DNA from 2 places in the Virgibacillus ainsalahensis genome. Region 1 is predicted to be linked to the other one. Evidence: riboswitches for the same ligand, from Rfam matches in the RefSeq annotation. Region 1 holds a riboswitch; the other holds the start of a gene.
What was found. A riboswitch is a leader RNA that binds a small molecule or an ion and turns the genes downstream of it on or off. The one in region 1 is predicted to bind preQ1.

Region 1 (8,940 bases):
TGGATGAGATAACACAAGAATTAGAGAAAGCAAAACAGAAGTATCCCAATAAAAAAATAGCACCATGGGGAATCAATTTTATTGTACACCGTACGAATAAAAGATATGAAGAAGACCTGAAGCTGATTGAAAAATACCAGCCTCCAATTGTAATCACTTCACTTGGTGATCCAAGTGCTGTTGTAGAGATTACCCAGAAATATGGTGGTGTAGTGTTTTCCGATGTAATTGATGTCAAATTTGCCAAAAAAGCAATTGAAAAAGGTGCAGATGGACTGGTACTGGTCACGAGTGGGGCCGGCGGTCATGCGGGAGTCCTGAATCCGATTGCATTTCTGCATGAGGTGAGGGAGTTTTGGGACGGTCCGATTGTTCTGGGGGGAGGTATGTCAAAGGGGGAAGATATTCTAGCTGCAGAAATACTTGGTGCTGATTTTGTCTATATGGGATCGAGGTTTATTCCGTCTGTAGAAAGTTCCGCCGTCGAAGAATACAAGGAGATGATTCTTAATTCCTCTATAGAAGACATTATTTATACAGATGCATTCAGTGGAGTCAATGCGAATTATCTCATTCCAAGCATTACAAAAGCTGGATTGGAGCCGGATAAATTAGAGAAAAAAAAGGAAGTGAATTTTGGTGAATCTATCAACACCGAGGCCAAAGCTTGGAAGGATATCTGGGGATCAGGCCAGGGGATAGGATCGATCAACAAAATTCAGACCGTATCAGAAATTGCTCAGGAGCTGGAAAGCACGTACAAGGAAGCAAAAAATAAAATAATCCATAATGCTAAGCAGGCTGTGAAAAAGTAAAGATCATCGGAGTAGGCTAAAATCCCTTCAGATTAGCTTGAATCCAGACAATATGCTGCCTGGTTGTGTCAGACATAGCGGATGATGGAATGAGATTGGAAGTAATTTTTTATACACTTATCATTCATGGAAACAAGCTTCATATGGCTTGTTTCTTTTTAAAATCAAAGTAATCAGTGAAACACTTCTTGTGTTCATCCATAGGAAAAATACATAATACATTCATTAACACATAGGGAGGATGATTTCCTTCGAATTTTGTAGAATTAACACACTATATGTAAAGTACTTTTACAGAGAATGATGTATAAGAAGCAATCATGTAACAAGAGATTTTAGTCCGGTATATAACGAAAATAGAAGCATAGTTTGACATTTAAAAAACAAATTATTAGAATAATAGTAACATAATGACTTGTAATCGCTTTCTTATGATGGGTGTTATTGCCTATTCTTGATTGGAAAAATGAACGGTACGTTATTGGCCTACAGACTATGTGTAAAGAGCACACGATGGCGAATGCAATCATAATAGAAAGGCTAGATACATATTGAAATAGGATTAAATAGAAATTTTACATCTATCAAAAGGGAGTTGTTTAAATATGTTTACAGACTTAACCCCACTCGATTGGAAACGTCGTGCGATTAAATATTATCCTAATAAAACAGCTGTGATTGATGGAGAGAAAAAATTTACATACAAAGAATTTGGTGAAAGGGTAAACCGGCTCTCTGTTGCTCTTACAGAGGCAGGAATCGAGAAAGAAGAGCACGTGGCAGTTATGCTGCCAAATACGCATGAAATGCTGGAGTGTTTTTATGGTATCGGTCAACTTGGAGCAGTGATGGTGCCATTGAATTACCGAATCTCTCCATCCGATATGGAATATATCATTAATCATAGTGATGCAAAAATGCTGATCGTGGATGAAGAATTTACTGGATCGATCAAGGAAATCGAGAATAATTTGTCTCTTGAAGAAATCATTATAGTCTCTATAACTGGACAAGAGTCAAAATTAAAAGGCATCGATTATGAAAACTTCCTGAAGCATGCACCGTCCAGCAACCCTCCGGAGGTTGTAATTGATGAAAATCAGATGCTGACATTGAATTACACGAGCGGAACCACCTCCAATCCAAAAGGTGTAATGCTCACGCATCGCTCCAATTATCTGAACGCCGCAAATTTCATGTATCACCTTGGAGTTGGGGGGGATGATGTCTACCTTCATACATTGCCAATGTTCCATGTGAACGGCTGGGGTGGTGTCTGGGCAATTACGGCTGCGGGAGGAACACATGTCTGCTTAAGGAAAGTGGATCCTCCTCTCATCCTTGACTTGTTTGAAAAGGAGAATATATCCCTGTTATGCGGGGCACCAACTGTGATTAATATGTTGGTTAATGACCCGACAGCGAAGGATGCAAAAATCACCACAAAACCGCGTATGGGAACGGCCGGTTCGCCCCCTGCAGCAGCACTCATCCAACAAGCGCAGGAGCTTCTTGGACTGAATATGATTCATGTCTACGGTCTTACCGAAACTTCTCCATTTATTTTGTATAATGAATGGAAAAAGGAATTTGATGATAAATCAGTGGAAGAACAGGCTGCGATTAAAGCGAGACAAGGAATCGAACTTGCATTTAACGGAGAGACAAAGGTGGTCAATTCAGAAGACGGTGAAGTTGCCTGGAACGGGGAAGAAATGGGCGAAATTGTCACAAGGGGAAATACTGTAATGAAAGGATATTATAAGGATCCGGAGAAGACGGAAGCGGCTATTAAGAATGGCTGGTTTCATACTGGTGATCTGGCGGTAACTCATCCGGACGGCTACATTGAGATCCGCGATCGCGCAAAGGATGTGATTATTTCCGGCGGGGAGAATATTTCTTCGACTGAAATAGAAGGCGTATTATATAAGCATCCTGATATCCTGGAAACTGCCGTCATTGCTGTCCCCGATGAAAAATGGGGAGAAGTGCCAATGGCCATCGTCGTGTTAAAGGAAGGCGCGTCGGTTAACGAAGCTGATATTATTAGCTACTGCCGGGATAGCATAGCTCATTTCAAAGCTCCCAAGCGAGCGATATTTACAAATGAATTGCCGAAAACAGCAACAGGTAAATTACAAAAATATCGATTAAGACAGATGTATTGGGACGGGGAAAAACGGGTGAATTAACCGGTTAGAAATAGGATATATAAGGAACAGGGTTTCATTAATGATTGCCTTGTTCCTTTTAATATAATATCAGGAAAATTAAGATAGCAAAGAAGTCTGTTCAAAAGGAAGCAAAGGGGGAACAACAAGATACGTCGAAAAAGATATCAGTGCGGTTTATAATATTTTTCTGAAGTTTACACATTGCCTAGTTAGGAGGTACGTTAAATGAAAATCAAATCAGCAGTACTACGCGAATCAGGTACTGCCCAACCGCATGAAAAAAGCCACACCCTAAGCATAGAAACATTGGAACTAGATCCGCCTCAACAGGGGGAAGTATTAATACAAATAAAAGCCGCAAGTCTCTGTCATTCCGATTTATCGGTGATTAATGGATCGAGACCAAGGCCATTGCCAATGGCGCTTGGGCATGAAGCATCCGGAATTGTGACGGAAACAGGCGAAGGTGTTACAGATCTGGATTCTGGTGATCATGTTGTATGTGTATTTGTTCCAAGCTGCGGGCAGTGTTTACCATGTAAAGAAGGTCGTCCTGCTTTATGTGAAAACGGAGCGAAATCGAATAATGATGGAACACTGCTTGGCGGCGGGAAAAGACTCCATTCAGGTGATGAAGTAATCCATCACCATTTAGGAGTATCTGCCTTCTCGGAATATGCTGTTGTCTCAAGAAATTCATTGGTTAAAGTGGATAAAGCAATTCCTTTTGAAAAAGTTGCCCTGTTTGGCTGTGCTGTTATAACTGGAGTCGGTGCAGTTGTCAATACCGCATCCATTAAATTAGGAAGTACTGTGGCGGTCGTCGGGCTTGGCGGTGTTGGATTGAGTGCATTGATAGGTGCTGTTGCTGCAGGTGCAAGCAGTGTAGTAGCAGTGGATCTCAATGAAACGAAATTAAAGCAGGCAAAAGAGCTGGGCGCAACTGCTGTGTTTAACTCAAAAGATGAAGATGTGATCGAACAAATTCGTGAAGCAACTGGTGGCGGACTCGATTATGTATTTGAAACAGCCGGAGCGGTTCCGGCTATGGAAGTGGCTTACGGCATAACGAAACGTGGAGGGACGACGATTACAACAGGGCTTCCCCATCCCGAACATCACTTTTCATTCCCGTATGTCAGTCTGACAGCGGAAGAAAAAACATTGAAAGGATCTTATGTCGGCAGTTGTGTTCCTGACAAAGATATTCCGCACTATATCCATCTATTTAAACAGAACCGTCTGCAAGTTGATAAATTAGTGACAGAAATCATTCCATTAGAGGAAATTAATGCAGGCTTCAACAAGCTGGCAAAGGGAGAATCTTCCAGGATTATTATTAAATTTTAGCTGTGTTTGTTAGCAGTTAAGAAGTATAAAACTTTTTACTGCATAAGTTCGGGCTAAGGTCTTTGCCACAAAGGTTTGGCAAGAAACAGTATTCGAAGGTTGAAATTAATGAGGTTTGGCGGAAAATGGTCACCTGGTAAAGGGGGAGAGGAAGCATGTACAAAAAAATAATCGAACCTCGTGTATCTGAAACAGACGCAGTAGGCCATATTAATAACACGACCTTACCCATCTGGTTCGAAGCAGCGAGAAATCCAATTTTTAAATTGTTTACACCGGATGATGCTTTTGAAAAGTGGCGAATGATTATTCTTCATACATCGGTTGACTACGAACGTCAAATCTATTTCGGAAAAGATGTTGAAGTTTATACATGGGTGAAACGAATCGGGAATACAAGCCTGGAGCTATATGAAGAAATTCATCAGGATGGCAATCTTTGTGCAAAAGGGAAAGCAATTTATGTGAATTATAACAGGAAGAAGGGGAAATCGGAGCCTATTCCTGCGAAGGTTAGGGAAGAACTGGAGGAGCATTTGTACGAGTCGGTTACTCATTAAACAGCTTGTTAACGTATCAGAATAAAAGAATGGAGAGAAGTTACATGCCAAAACAAACAATCAAAAAAGATAAAGAATTTATTGATATTCTAAAACCATACGGACTAATACCAATCACGCTTGATCTGCCTTTTCGCCTTAACCATGTCAATTGCTTCCTGGCTGAAGGGGATGACGGCTGGAAAGTTATCGATGCCGGGTTGAATAATAAAGAAACGGTTAAGAGATGGGAAGAGGAACTGAAAGGAAAAACAGTCACGGATATCATCATTACCCATTATCATCCGGATCATTTCGGTTATGCCGGCGGGATGCAGGAAAAAACGGGTGCACGCGCATGGATGTCGAAAGTAGATCATGAAGCAGGTTTGGATGCCTGGACAGAAAGTTTTCTGGCTAAACTTGATGATAATTACAAGCTGGCCGGAATCCCAGATGCTATTTCAAGAGAAATGACAGGCAACACCGAGGAGTTTGTTGCCCGTGTTACGCCATATCCTGCTGTGAATCAATATTTGGAGGAAGGGGAAAGAATCCAAATCGGCAAATATGAATATGAGATTATTTTCACACCTGGACACTCGGACGGGCTAGTGAATTTTTATAATAAAGAGAAGAATATCCTGCTTTCGACCGATCATATTCTGCCAAAGATCACACCTAATATTTCCTACTGGTTTCACGGAAATCCCGACCCGCTGGCAAGCTATCTGGAATCTTTGGAAAAAATAAGAAAGTTAGATGCCGATTTGGTTGTTCCTTCCCATGGGAAGCCGTTTTATGGGGCGAATGACAGGATTGATGCAATCAAATCTCATCATGACGAACGACTGGGCCAGACGCTGGAGTCAATTAGCGGCGATACTTCGGTCTATGAAGCTTGTCAGAAGCTTTTCAAAAAAGAGCTGACCATCCATGAGACAAGGTTTGCCATTGGGGAAACATTGGCCCATCTGGAGTATTTGAGGAATCAAGGAGAGTGCAGTAGAGAGATCAGAAATGGGGCATATATCTATAATAAATAGGACTTTCACTTTTTGAGGATATTTTCCTGCCAATTACCTCAAGGAATATGCTACACTGTAACTATATCAATAAGGAAATCTGCATATCTGCAGGAGAGGTTCGCAATTCCATCCCTCGATAAAAAACTAGGAAACTAAACAACACAGTTTCTTTGTGTTGTTTTTTTTGATGGGAAAGCATAACCTCCTTTCTTTGGAGTTAAGAAAGTATATAGTTTTGGCAGCATATCTATTCCTTGTCAGTAAATGCCACGTCCAGCTCCAGCGCCTAGCCCCCTCGAGGTCTTAAGCAAGAAAATCCCTGTGGTAAAAAACGCCATTGTGAGTTTTTTGCTTAAGCTATGCCTTAGGGTGACCAAGGCGCTCTGAGCTTTTGTTCATCAAAACAGAGAGGGGAAATGAAAAATGAATGATAAAAAGGCTGTAGTCGTGTTCAGCGGCGGCCAGGACAGTACGACCTGCCTGTTCTGGGCAATGGAAAAATTTGACCATGTTGAGGCTGTTACATTTCAGTATGGGCAGCGTCATATTGCCGAACTGGATTGTGCCCGGGAGATTTGTCGGAAATTGAATGTGCGGCATCATGAGCTTGATATGTCCTTATTAAATCAACTGGCTCCGAATGCTTTGACGAGAGAAGACATTGATATTACAGATGGGGAAGATGGTTTGCCATCCACTTTTGTGCCGGGGAGAAATTTATTATTTCTCTCATTTGCAGGGGTTTTGGCAAAACAAATCGGAGCAATGCATCTTGTCACAGGTGTTTCTGAGGCCGATTTCAGCGGCTATCCGGATTGCCGGGATGTATTTATAAAATCGTTAAACGTTACGTTGAATCTATCGATGGATGATCAATTTGTTATTGATACTCCCTTGATGTGGCTCGATAAGGCTGAAGTGTGGGAACTTAGTGACAGATTGGATGCTTTTGAATTTGTGAAGGACTATACGCTTACCTGCTATAACGGTGTGAAAGGCAGTGGATGTGGCGAGTGTCCAGCTTGCAGACTGCGCCAGAAAGGACTCGAAAAATACGAAACTAAAAAATCTGGGGTGGATGTGAAATGATGCAGCAAATTTATCCTGTCGCAGCACATCGTTACGTGTATGAACTAAACAAGGATTTCCATTTTGCCGCGGCCCATTATGTTCCACATGATGATGCGGGGAAATGTAAGTACACGCATGGCCACACGTATTTTACGAATATCACCATAGTAGGGGATGAATTGGACCATACCGGATTTCTGGTCAATTTTAAGGCAATTAAAGACTTAATCCATAAACGATTCGATCATACCACGATTAATGAAGATCCTCATTTTTCGGATAATCAGGCAGATTTTTTCCCAACAAGTGAAGTTGTAGCCCGAACCATTTATGAAATTATTCAGGAACATTTAAATATATTACCAAATCAGCCGAAGTGTTTGCAGGTCTATTTACGGGAAACGCCTTCGAGTTATTGTATCTACCGTCCAAAGGGGGAGAATGGAATATGAAGATACCTGTACTTGAGATATTTGGTCCAACGATTCAGGGGGAAGGAATGGTCATCGGCAGGAAGACCATGTTTGTTCGAACCGCCGGCTGTGACTATTCTTGTTCTTGGTGTGATTCGAAGTTCACCTGGGACGGATCGGAAAAAGATATGATACAGAAAATGGAACCACAAAAAATCCTGGATATATTAGTCGAACAGGGTGGGGAGCAATTTGGCCATGTGACGATTTCAGGCGGGAATCCGGCATTACTGCCCCAAATTGATGAATTGGTTGAATTATTGCATGAAAATCACATCAAAGTTGCGCTGGAGACCCAAGGGAGCAGGTGGCAGGACTGGTTTATGAAAATTGATGATCTGACTATCTCTCCGAAACCGCCAAGTTCAGGGATGAACACCAATTTTGATACATTGGACTTTATTATTGAATCGCTTCAAAAAGGCCAGAATGGAGCGTTCAGTTTAAAGGTGGTTATCTTTGATCAGGCTGATTTGATTTATGCAAAAGAAGTGCATCAACGGTATCCGGATGTAGAATTATTTCTTCAAGTTGGCAATGATGATCTTGAAACAAAGCAGGATGAAAAATTACTCCCACATTTATTGGAGAAATATGAGCAACTTATTGACCGTGTAATGGCAAGTAATGTATTGAAAGATGTGCGAGTACTACCCCAGCTGCATACATATTTATGGGGGAATAAGCGCGGTGTCTAATGTTTATATTCCTCCCAAAAAAGGTAAAGAATTATTAAGCCTAAGAGATGGAGGATTCAACATGGCAAATAATAGTTATGAAGATAGAGCAAAAGAAATCGGTAAGAAAATCAAAGGCGAAATAAAAGAACATTGGGGAAAAGTTACGGATGACAAAAATAAAAAATCAGAAGGTATTTTTGATAAAGTAAAAGGTGAAATACAGGATAGAGTGGGCGACTCCAAGAAAAATTCCAATAATGAGCGGGAAAATGACCAAAGATAGACTGCAGAAGAAGGAACAGGCTGTATGGGATGCCTGTTCCTTCTTTTCTTGTTTTTTTAGCCTGCGTTATGTACGCACCCTTTCCCGTTTGAGCATCTGTGCAGCAATTGCCTCGGTTAATTCTTTACCCTTTCTTGGAACAAATGTTTTTAAAACAGGATTAACCATATGACCCATCATGCCTTTTGCACGGATGCCGAGAGATCCAGTCATTTGGGTTTTACTTTCATGGAGAGCTTTTGCTGTAAAATAGCCATTCCCCTTAATATTCTCCTGTAATCCTGATACCTCAAAACTGACCTTCGTTGGTTCCTGCCATTCTGTAATATTTACAGTTAGATATACTGATTTCTGCATGACGCCGATGTCGCCATGTAATTTCCACCGGGATTGTCTGTCGTCAATAATTTCATGTGCCTTATAACCCGGCATCAATGGCGCCCAGTTATTTATGTCACTTACGAAAGACCAGACAGTTTCAATAGGAATATCCAATTCGATTTGATGAACCGCATTCTGCACCA
Region 2 (8,940 bases), 1.6 Mb from region 1:
CTGAATAGGAAAACGTTCTTCCCTGTAGCATTTTATCATCGGAGAAATCAAGACCGTCCACAAGCACGCCTGTACCAAATGATGCCTGCTCCACTTCTGTAAAATAATTTTCCGGATTTTTGTTTAAAATCAATTTTCCGACCGGTAACCATGGAAATTTATCTGCAGGCCATAATTTTGTATCGTCGAGTGGATCGAAATCAAGTTCCGGATGTTCCTCGTCACTCATGATCTGAACAAAAAGCTCCCACTCCGGGTATTCTTCACGTTCAATTGCATCATATAAATCCTGTGTTGCATGGTTAAAGTTTTCAGCCTGAATTTCTGCAGCTTTTTTCATCGTCAGATTTTTTATGCCCTGCTTTGGCTCCCAATGATATTTAATAAGTACAGCTTCTCCTTCATCGTTTATCCATCTGTATGCGTTAACTCCTGATCCCTGCATCATCCGGTAATTTGCCGGAATCCCCCAAGGTGAATAAATAAATGTAACCATATGAAACGATTCAGGTGAATTCGAACAAAAATCAAAGAAGCGTTGACTATCCTGTATATTTGTAACAGGGTCGGGTCGGAATGCATGGATCATGTCAGGGAATTTCATGGCATCCCGGATAAAGAAGATTTTTATATTGTTTCCAACCAGATCCCAGTTACCATCCTCTGTATAAAATTTAACTGCAAAACCACGTGGATCACGTACAGTTTCGGGAGAATGTGTTCCATGTACGACGGTTGAAAAACGTACAAATACCGGAGTTTGTTTCCCTTTTTCCTGAAACAATTTGGCACGTGTATATTTCGAAACAGGCTCATCTCCAACCGAGCCATATGTTTCAAAATATCCATGGGCTCCAGCGCCACGAGCATGGACAATCCGTTCCGGTATTTTTTCTCTATCAAAATGGCTTATTTTCTCGATAAAATCATAATTCTCGAGCGTAGCAGGGCCCCGACTCCCAACTGTTCTTATGTCCTGGTTGTTTGTAACCGGCTGCCCCTGTCTTGTTGTCAGTGTGTCTTCGTTCTCTATATTTGTTTTATTTTTACGGTTGTTTGATTGATTATCGGCCATTTATTACCATCCTTTTTCATATAGTTTGATTATAATGATTCTTCATTTCACTATCCTCAGTGTTGCCGACCTGCGTGGAAATCATGCCCGTTTTTTGAGAAAATTAGATATGAATAAAAAGGACGAACAGGAACTGAAGAAATTTGAATACAATTGATTTGAAAAGGAGATGGAGGGAATAGGTAAACGTGTTAAAATGAGGTAGGTATTGTTTGCAATGTCAAAAAGTATAAATTTATTGGTTTGACCTTCTAAGAAAAGGAGTTTTTATTAATGATACCTAAAGAGAAATTTCAATCCATGACACCTGCCAATGACCCGTGGGAAGCCTATAGGGATGTTGAAGAACATGGTGAAATGACTTTATCAAATATCGAATTTACAACAACAAACATGTGCAATATGCGCTGCGCCCATTGTGCAGTCGGCTACACCTTGCAGCCAAGCGACCCGGATGCGCTCCCAATGGATTTGCTTATCAAACGGTTGGATGAAGTTGTGCATCTCCGTACATTAAGTATCACAGGTGGAGAACCGATGATGAACAAAAAATCAGTAAGAAACTATGTCCTTCCTTTGCTGGAATATGCACATAGCCGCGGAGTAAAAACACAGATGAATTCAAATTTGACGCTGCCTTATAATCGCTATGAGCAAATCACCCCATTTCTCGATGTCCTGCATATTTCTCATAATTGGGGAACAGTGGAGGAATTTGCGGAAACCGGATTTGCACGTATGGAACGCAAACCCTCGTTGGAAAATCGAAAGAAGTATTTTGATCGATTGGTGGAAAATTCACAAAGACTTTCGGATGAGGGGGTTATGGTATCTGCAGAAACCATGCTGAATAAGCGGACCTTTCCATATCTTGAAGAGATCCATGATCATGTTAATGAAATGGGATGTGCGAGGCACGAAATTCACCCAATGTACCCGGTAGATTTCGCCAGCAATCTGGAAACACTTACATTGGATGAAATGCGTACAGGTATTGAGCGTCTTTTAGATTACCGTAATCAAGAGATGTGGATGTTGTTCGGCACACTACCTTTTTATGCTTGCAGCTCCTCGGAAGAAGCGTTAAATTTACTTAAACGATTGTACAAGGAAAAAAATATTTCACTTAGGAATGATCCGGATGGGCGCTCCCGTCTAAATGTAAATATATTTACAGGAGATATTATCGTAACGGACTTTGCGGATGAATCTTCATTGGGAAATATTCAAACAGGCGCATTACCAGAAGCCTATTCACGATGGCTGGAGTCAAAGACTGCCAAAAGTCTGAACTGCCATTGTTCAGCAGTCAAATGTCTCGGCCCAAATGTTTTGGTGAAAAATGCATATTATCCGGATATTGATTTTGGGAAGAGGGAAGCGAAGATTCGAATGTAATAAGAAGATTTTTGCGCCGGGTATGACGAAGGCGCAAAAATCAATCGACAGTGGCATTAGAAATTAATTCTCTTCAGCTATTAAGCGTATGGAGACTTCCTCAAAAGGGGCCTGCTCATAACTGTCAATTAACCCCTGTGCTGAAATGGCCTCCTTCGCCACGATTTTTTGTTTGATTTTAATATCAATCGGCTCCTCGAAAGGAAATGGATCAAGTGCAATCGTATGTTCATCTACCCAACGGGGCTGCATTGTATCTCCCAGTTCCAGATCAGAGGATAAAGGTATACCTTTCTTAAAGAAAGGATGCACATTTTCTTCTGAGGCTAGGGGCTCGTTTAAACAGGCATATAAAGATAGACCATCACCAAGAAGAACAAGACCATAATGAAAGTTAAACAAACGTTTGTTGAATTGACCCAGTGACTCTATGATTCGTTCTTCCCGCTCTTCTTCCTGCTTAACAAAAACCTGAATTTCATCCCCTGGTTCATTGATCAGGAATTGTTTATAATGTTCACTGCAAAGTAGGCCTGCATAGGAGTCTTCCTTCTCTACCACATCGACCCCATGCTTATAAAGGATAACTTTAGGAATATCAGGAAAATCGTTAAACGAGTAAGGGCTTTGATGTTTATCATTCCAAAAAGGTTTCCTGTCAAAATTCTTCCAGCCGTAATCATGCATATGAATCGCATATTCCACAGATTTTCTTTGTTCTGTCCCTTGAAATAATGCATCCTTCCATTTAGCCATGATCTTTCCTGAAACCTGGGCATGGTGATCCTGTTCAATCATTACAAATTCATTCGTGCGTTCCCTGACTATCATCAACGATCATCCTTTCTACTCATTTTACCCATCATGTATATTCTAAGTATAATCAAAAATGTTGGAGTGGCAAAATATAATGAGCCAGTTTTTAATAATGAAATAGGCTGGAACGGGAAGAGTATTAGAAAAATTTGGCTTTTACCAACTTGTGACAAAAGCCAAAACGGACTTATACAGTAAGAAAGTTTTACTTTTGTATGAAAAACAACGCATGCGCTTAGCCACCTTGCTGGTTTTATCTACATAAAATAACTTCACCATCCGCAATGAATGGTGAAGTACATCATCTATATAAGTTTATCAAAGCGTAAACGTTTATTTAATGCATACATAATCGGTATACCCGCAGCGAGTACAACAATTTCACCTGCAGCTGTTGTTAGCCATGTGAACAGGAATGGCAGGGCAAGAGCCAAGTTTAATTCGAATGCGATGATAAACATATTGAATGTAAAGACGAGCGTGTTGGCAATCAGCAATATCCAAATGTTTTTAATATACTTTGCAAGAAAAATAATAATTCCCAAAGAAATAGCAGAATGTGCCACACCAAATACCAGGTCGTAAATTCCTAACGGTGAGAAAAGCAAATTGGTTAAAAACACACCCAATACGATCCCGAAAAAGTATTTTCTATTAAAAACAATAAGATGGTTAAACATTTCGGAAATACGGAATTGCACATTCGTAAATCCAAATGGCTGAATTACCATGGATACAGCAATATACAATGCTGCCAACACGGCATTTACTACCAGTGTTTTCGATTTCATATTTCATTCGCTCCCTAGTTTTTTTTCGTGGGATGGTTACGAACCACGTTTTGCAACTAAACTAGTATAGTACAAAAAGACAGGAATGAAAAGAGGATTTCAATGCCATGCTTAAATTGAAGAGAAGTCAGTTGACAATACGTGTAATAGGAAATATAATACTTACATAAAGTAACCAAGTGAAGACTTGTAATAAAAGTGTTTATATAAAAGAAAATTGAAGGAAGAGGAAGATAAATATGGAAAAGAAGTTTTTTGAAAAACCGGTGACATATATTGGTGAAGTTAGTATTAACGTAACAGATCTGGAAAATTCACTTACTTTTTATAAGAATGTTGTCGGATTTCAAGTGCTCGAACAGTCTGGTCGTAAAGCTGTGTTAACAGCAGATGGGAAAACACCTTTACTCACGATTGAGCAACCTGAAGATGTTGTACCGAAAGAGGGAAGGACCACTGGATTATTTCACTTTGCAATTCTTCTGCCATCACGTGCGGACCTTGCAGCGTTTCTAAGAAATCTTATTAAGAAGGGAGGCCCCCAATTAAGGTTGGGAGCATCTGACCATATTGTAAGTGAAGCACTTTATTTTTCCGATCCGGATGGGAATGGAATAGAAATTGCCCGTGACCGTCCGTCTTCCGAATGGAATTGGAAAGAAGGCGAGGTAACGATGAGTACAGAGCCTCTGGATGGAGATGGGCTCCTTGCGGAAAGTGATAAAGAATGGAATATGCTGCCAGAAGATACAGTAATGGGACATATCCATTTGCATGTTGCTGAACTGGAAAAGACGGAAGAATTCTACATGCAGGGGCTTGGCTTCAACATTGTTACAAACTTCCCTGGTGCGCTTTTTACATCAACCGGTGGCTACCATCACCATATTGCATTAAATGTCTGGAATGGAACGGGCGCACCAGAGCCGGCAACAAATAGTGCGGGATTAAGGTGGTACACGATTGTATTTCCGGATGAGACTGTAAGAAGAGAAGCGGTTGATCGATTAAAGAAGATTGGTGCGGGTGTAACTCAAGCAAATGATTATTATGTTGTGAAAGATCCATCTGGTAATACAATACAGATGAGAGTGAATGTTTAAAAAATGTAAACGGCTCACTTTTGGGAGGAAATACTCAATATCATAGTAAATAATGAAGAGAGCCGCATAGCTGGAGAACAAAAAAGGTCAGATTAGATTTAATCTGACCTTTTTTAATATGTTAAATTATTGTTCTTCATTGGACATCTTGTACATATATATGAAGTGATGTTAAATAGGATGGAGGGTAATTAATGCAGTATTACTATGGGAACCAGATGCCTTTACGTGTTCTTGATGAGGCCGAGTTTTGGAAACATCAGGAAGAAGAACATACTGTTGTTATTAGGGAGCTTGTGGGAAATCTTGAACAGAAATATGTAGAGGCATTAAAAGATTGGGAAAAAGAATTTGCGAAAGCACATCAGCGAGTAACAAGATATATTGAGACAGTAAATCGTTCAAATGGACAGGTTTCTCAAGCACTTCATCAGGATATTATGCAGCTTGTTACTTTTTGTTTGCAGCAAAGTGAAGCCTTTATTGAATTTTGCCGTACAATTATGGAGGAAAGTCAACCTATTAGCACCAATCAAACAGCCAAGGTTGTATTGAATCATATTATTGTTGAATCAGAGTATTTTATTGGAGTCGCACAAACAATCCTGTATCAGCAGTAATTCTGTCAATATAAAAATAATACGAAATAGTCCTTATTAATGGGGTAGCCATTATAAAGGGCTTTTTCTTTTGGAAATTAAATAAGAACACCTTTAACATCATTATTTTAATTTAACTTTTTTCGTTTATAATAATAGGAAATGAATAGGAAAAACTACTAGAAAAATACTGTTATAAAGGAAGAGCATCAATGACTTATATTTTATTAATTGCTGGTTTTGCATTGCTCATTAAAGGAGCGGATCTTTTTGTGGATGGTTCCTCCAATATTGCAAGGCTGCTTCGTATACCGCCTATTTTAATCGGCTTGACGATTGTAGCTTTTGGAACAAGTTCCCCTGAGGCGACAGTCAGTATTATTGCAGCACTGGAAGGAAGTGCAGATGTTTCATTGGGTAACGTGGTAGGGAGTAATATCTTTAATCTGACACTTGTAGTAGGGGTTGCTGCTTTTCTTTATCCCTTAAAAGTAGAAGGGGAAACCGTTAGAAAGGAAATTCCTTTTACTTTATTGGCAAGTGGAGTATTGTTTGTTCTTATGAGTGATATTATATTACAAGGATTGGGTAGTAATTTATTAACACGCAGTGATGGGTTAATCTTTTTACTGTTTCTGTCTATTTTTATGTATTACGTCATTGAGATTGGCTTGAAAAGTCGGAGGGATACGGCGGATGAGGCAGTTTCTGAGGACATAAAATGGGGGAAAAGCATCGTTTTCACATTGCTTGGACTTGCTGCAATTGTGTTTGGCGGTGATTTGGTTGTGGATAATGGTACAGAGATAGCCTATTCACTGGGAATGAGTGAGACACTTGTTGGTTTAACAATTATTGCGATAGGAACATCCCTTCCTGAGCTTGTAACATCCATTTCTGCAGCATTGAAAAAAGAAAGTGAAATTGCACTCGGTAACATTGTAGGAAGTAATATTTTTAACATATTATTTGTACTTGGTGCCTCGGCTGTTATTTCTCCACTGGCGGTTAATGGTAAAGTTTTCATGGATGTAATGATTATGATTATACTTACCGTAATATTGCTTGTTTTCTCAAGAACGAACTTTAAAATCGGCAAAACGGAGGGAATCATCCTTGCTGCGATTTATGTCATTTATCTTGTTTATATTATTATTCGAAATTAATGAGAAAAGCTGGATATTCGCCAATCCCCGCACTTTATTCAGTGAGAAAGTGTATATTTTCTTAGCTTCCAGGCAAAAAAACGTCCTGTCTTTAAAAGAGACAGAACGGTTTTCAATCATATTATACTGTTTGATACCATTTTCCAGCTGCTGAAACTTCACCCATCGTTAACTGGTGCCCGCTGTTTTCCCAATGAATCTCAACTCGGGCGCCAGCGTTTTCCAACAAGGACTTTAGCTCCTCAGATTCCTGAGCCGGGCAGATCGGATCATTTGTACCAGCACCAATGAATACATTTTTGCCTGATAGATCCGGTAAATCAACACCTCTTTTGGGAACCATTGGATGGTGCAAAATCGCTCCTGCTAAGGCAGCCTGATAATGGAATAGCAGGTTTGCTGCAATATTAGCGCCGTTTGAGTATCCGATCGCAACAATGTTATGACGGTCGAATTCATATTTTTGTGCTGCTTCATCAAGAAACTCATTTAATTCTTTCGTGCGGAACATAAGGTCTTCCTCATCAAATACACCTTCCGCTAGACGTTTGAAAAATCGTGGCATACCATTTTCAGAAACATTTCCTCGAACGCTCAGCACATTTGCATCTGCATCAATCTGCTCTGCCAGTGGAAGAAGATCCTGTTCCGTTCCTCCAGTTCCGTGGAGTAAAAGAATAGTTGGTTTTACCTGGTCATTTCCTTTTTGAAAAATATGTTTCATTGTATTTCTCCTTTCTATTGTCTTGCCTCATACAAGGCCAAGGTGGGGTTACTTCGGTCTTTCCATTGAACCCCTGCGTACAATACTTCCTGTTAACAGTTTATCATTCTCTTTCTGTATGATTATTTGGATTCAAGGAAAGCAAAGTAAAACTTCTTTCTAATTATCCAGGTCTCTTATTTGGATTGGGATTAATGTCTGGTTGAGCTGGTCACGGTACATTTCATACTGTTCCGGAAGTTTCAATGCCTGTCCCATTGTTCCATGGGGCTCATCATGTGCAAATCCCGGGGGATCTGTAGCGATTTCAAACAGAATTTCCCCGTGTTCTCTGAAGTAAATGGCATTAAAATAGTTTCTGTCACGAACGGGTGTAACGCCATAGCCATTTTCCCCAAGATATTTTTTCCAATCTAATTGGTCTTCATCATCTTTTGCCCGCCATGCAATATGATGTACAATACCGACGCCCATTTGCCCTCTCGTATCTGGAACGGATTTTACGTCGATGATATTACCGATATCGCCGTAGGATTTGAAACGAATCAACCCACTTTCTTCCCCGACTCTTTCCAATCCCATTACATTCTGAAGCAATTGGGTTGTCTTATTTGGTTGAGCTGACAGCAATGTTGCTCCTCCAAAGCCTTTAATTGCTACATTAGGAGTAATGTTCCCGAAGTCCCAGGTGTTTTGTTCGCCATCATCTCTTTCCACAAGTTCCAGCTGAAGCCCATGCGGATCAGAAAATCTTAATGATGTCTCTCCAAAGCGCGTGGATTTATCAAATGTAATATTAAATTTCTCCAACCTCTTTTCCCAAAACGCTAGAGATCCAGTTGGAATGACATAAGATGTCACCCCTACCTGGCCATCGCCAATTTTCCCCTGACGAGCATTTGCCCAGGGGAAAAAGGTGATAATCGTACCTGGTGTGCCACCTTCATTGCCGAAATAGAGGTGATACGTACCAGGGTCATCAAAATTAATTGTTTTTTTAACCAGTCTGAGTCCTAACACACTTGCATAAAAATCAATATTCTCCTGTGGGTGGCCTACAATAGCTGTTATATGGTGTATACCTGCTGTTTTTTTCATTTTTTACATTTCCCCTTTTTGCCCAACCCTTTTTAAGGAGTCAATAATCGTTGCCTTTTCATCATCAGTTATATCTGAAAATAGATTCTCAATGACTTTTTGATGCTTTGGAAAAATTTCATCCATTAGCTCGTTTCCGCGATCCGTGATATGAATAAAGACAACACGAC

Region 2: another riboswitch for preQ1. It lies ahead of ACZ427_RS15790 (QueT transporter family protein); the one in region 1 lies ahead of queC (7-cyano-7-deazaguanine synthase QueC).

Annotation. Positions count from the first base shown of each region.
Region 1 covers NZ_AP043943.1:911,446-920,385, forward strand. Annotated here, with positions in the region: gene ACZ427_RS04205 (NAD(P)H-dependent flavin oxidoreductase) at 1-815, shown strand, start outside; gene ACZ427_RS04210 (long-chain-fatty-acid--CoA ligase) at 1,421-3,010, shown strand; gene ACZ427_RS04215 (zinc-dependent alcohol dehydrogenase family protein) at 3,218-4,342, shown strand; gene ACZ427_RS04220 (acyl-CoA thioesterase) at 4,498-4,902, shown strand; gene ACZ427_RS04225 (MBL fold metallo-hydrolase) at 4,947-5,927, shown strand; PreQ1 riboswitch class I at 6,017-6,063, shown strand; gene queC (7-cyano-7-deazaguanine synthase QueC) at 6,333-6,998, shown strand; gene ACZ427_RS04235 (6-pyruvoyl trahydropterin synthase family protein) at 6,995-7,432, shown strand; gene queE (7-carboxy-7-deazaguanine synthase QueE) at 7,429-8,151, shown strand; gene ACZ427_RS04245 (CsbD family protein) at 8,144-8,416, shown strand; gene ACZ427_RS04250 (CoxG family protein) at 8,483-8,940, opposite strand, start outside.
Region 2 covers NZ_AP043943.1:3,197,726-3,206,665, reverse strand. Annotated here, with positions in the region: gene ACZ427_RS15805 (catalase) at 1-1,075, opposite strand, end outside; gene yfkAB (radical SAM/CxCxxxxC motif protein YfkAB) at 1,349-2,473, shown strand; gene ACZ427_RS15795 (DUF3891 family protein) at 2,537-3,304, opposite strand; gene ACZ427_RS15790 (QueT transporter family protein) at 3,595-4,080, opposite strand; PreQ1 riboswitch class I at 4,089-4,133, opposite strand; gene ACZ427_RS15785 (VOC family protein) at 4,320-5,183, shown strand; gene ACZ427_RS15780 (DUF2935 domain-containing protein) at 5,378-5,803, shown strand; gene ACZ427_RS15775 (calcium/sodium antiporter) at 5,995-6,948, shown strand; gene ACZ427_RS15770 (alpha/beta hydrolase) at 7,070-7,672, opposite strand; gene ACZ427_RS15765 (ring-cleaving dioxygenase) at 7,832-8,770, opposite strand; gene ACZ427_RS15760 (MarR family winged helix-turn-helix transcriptional regulator) at 8,774-8,940, opposite strand, start outside.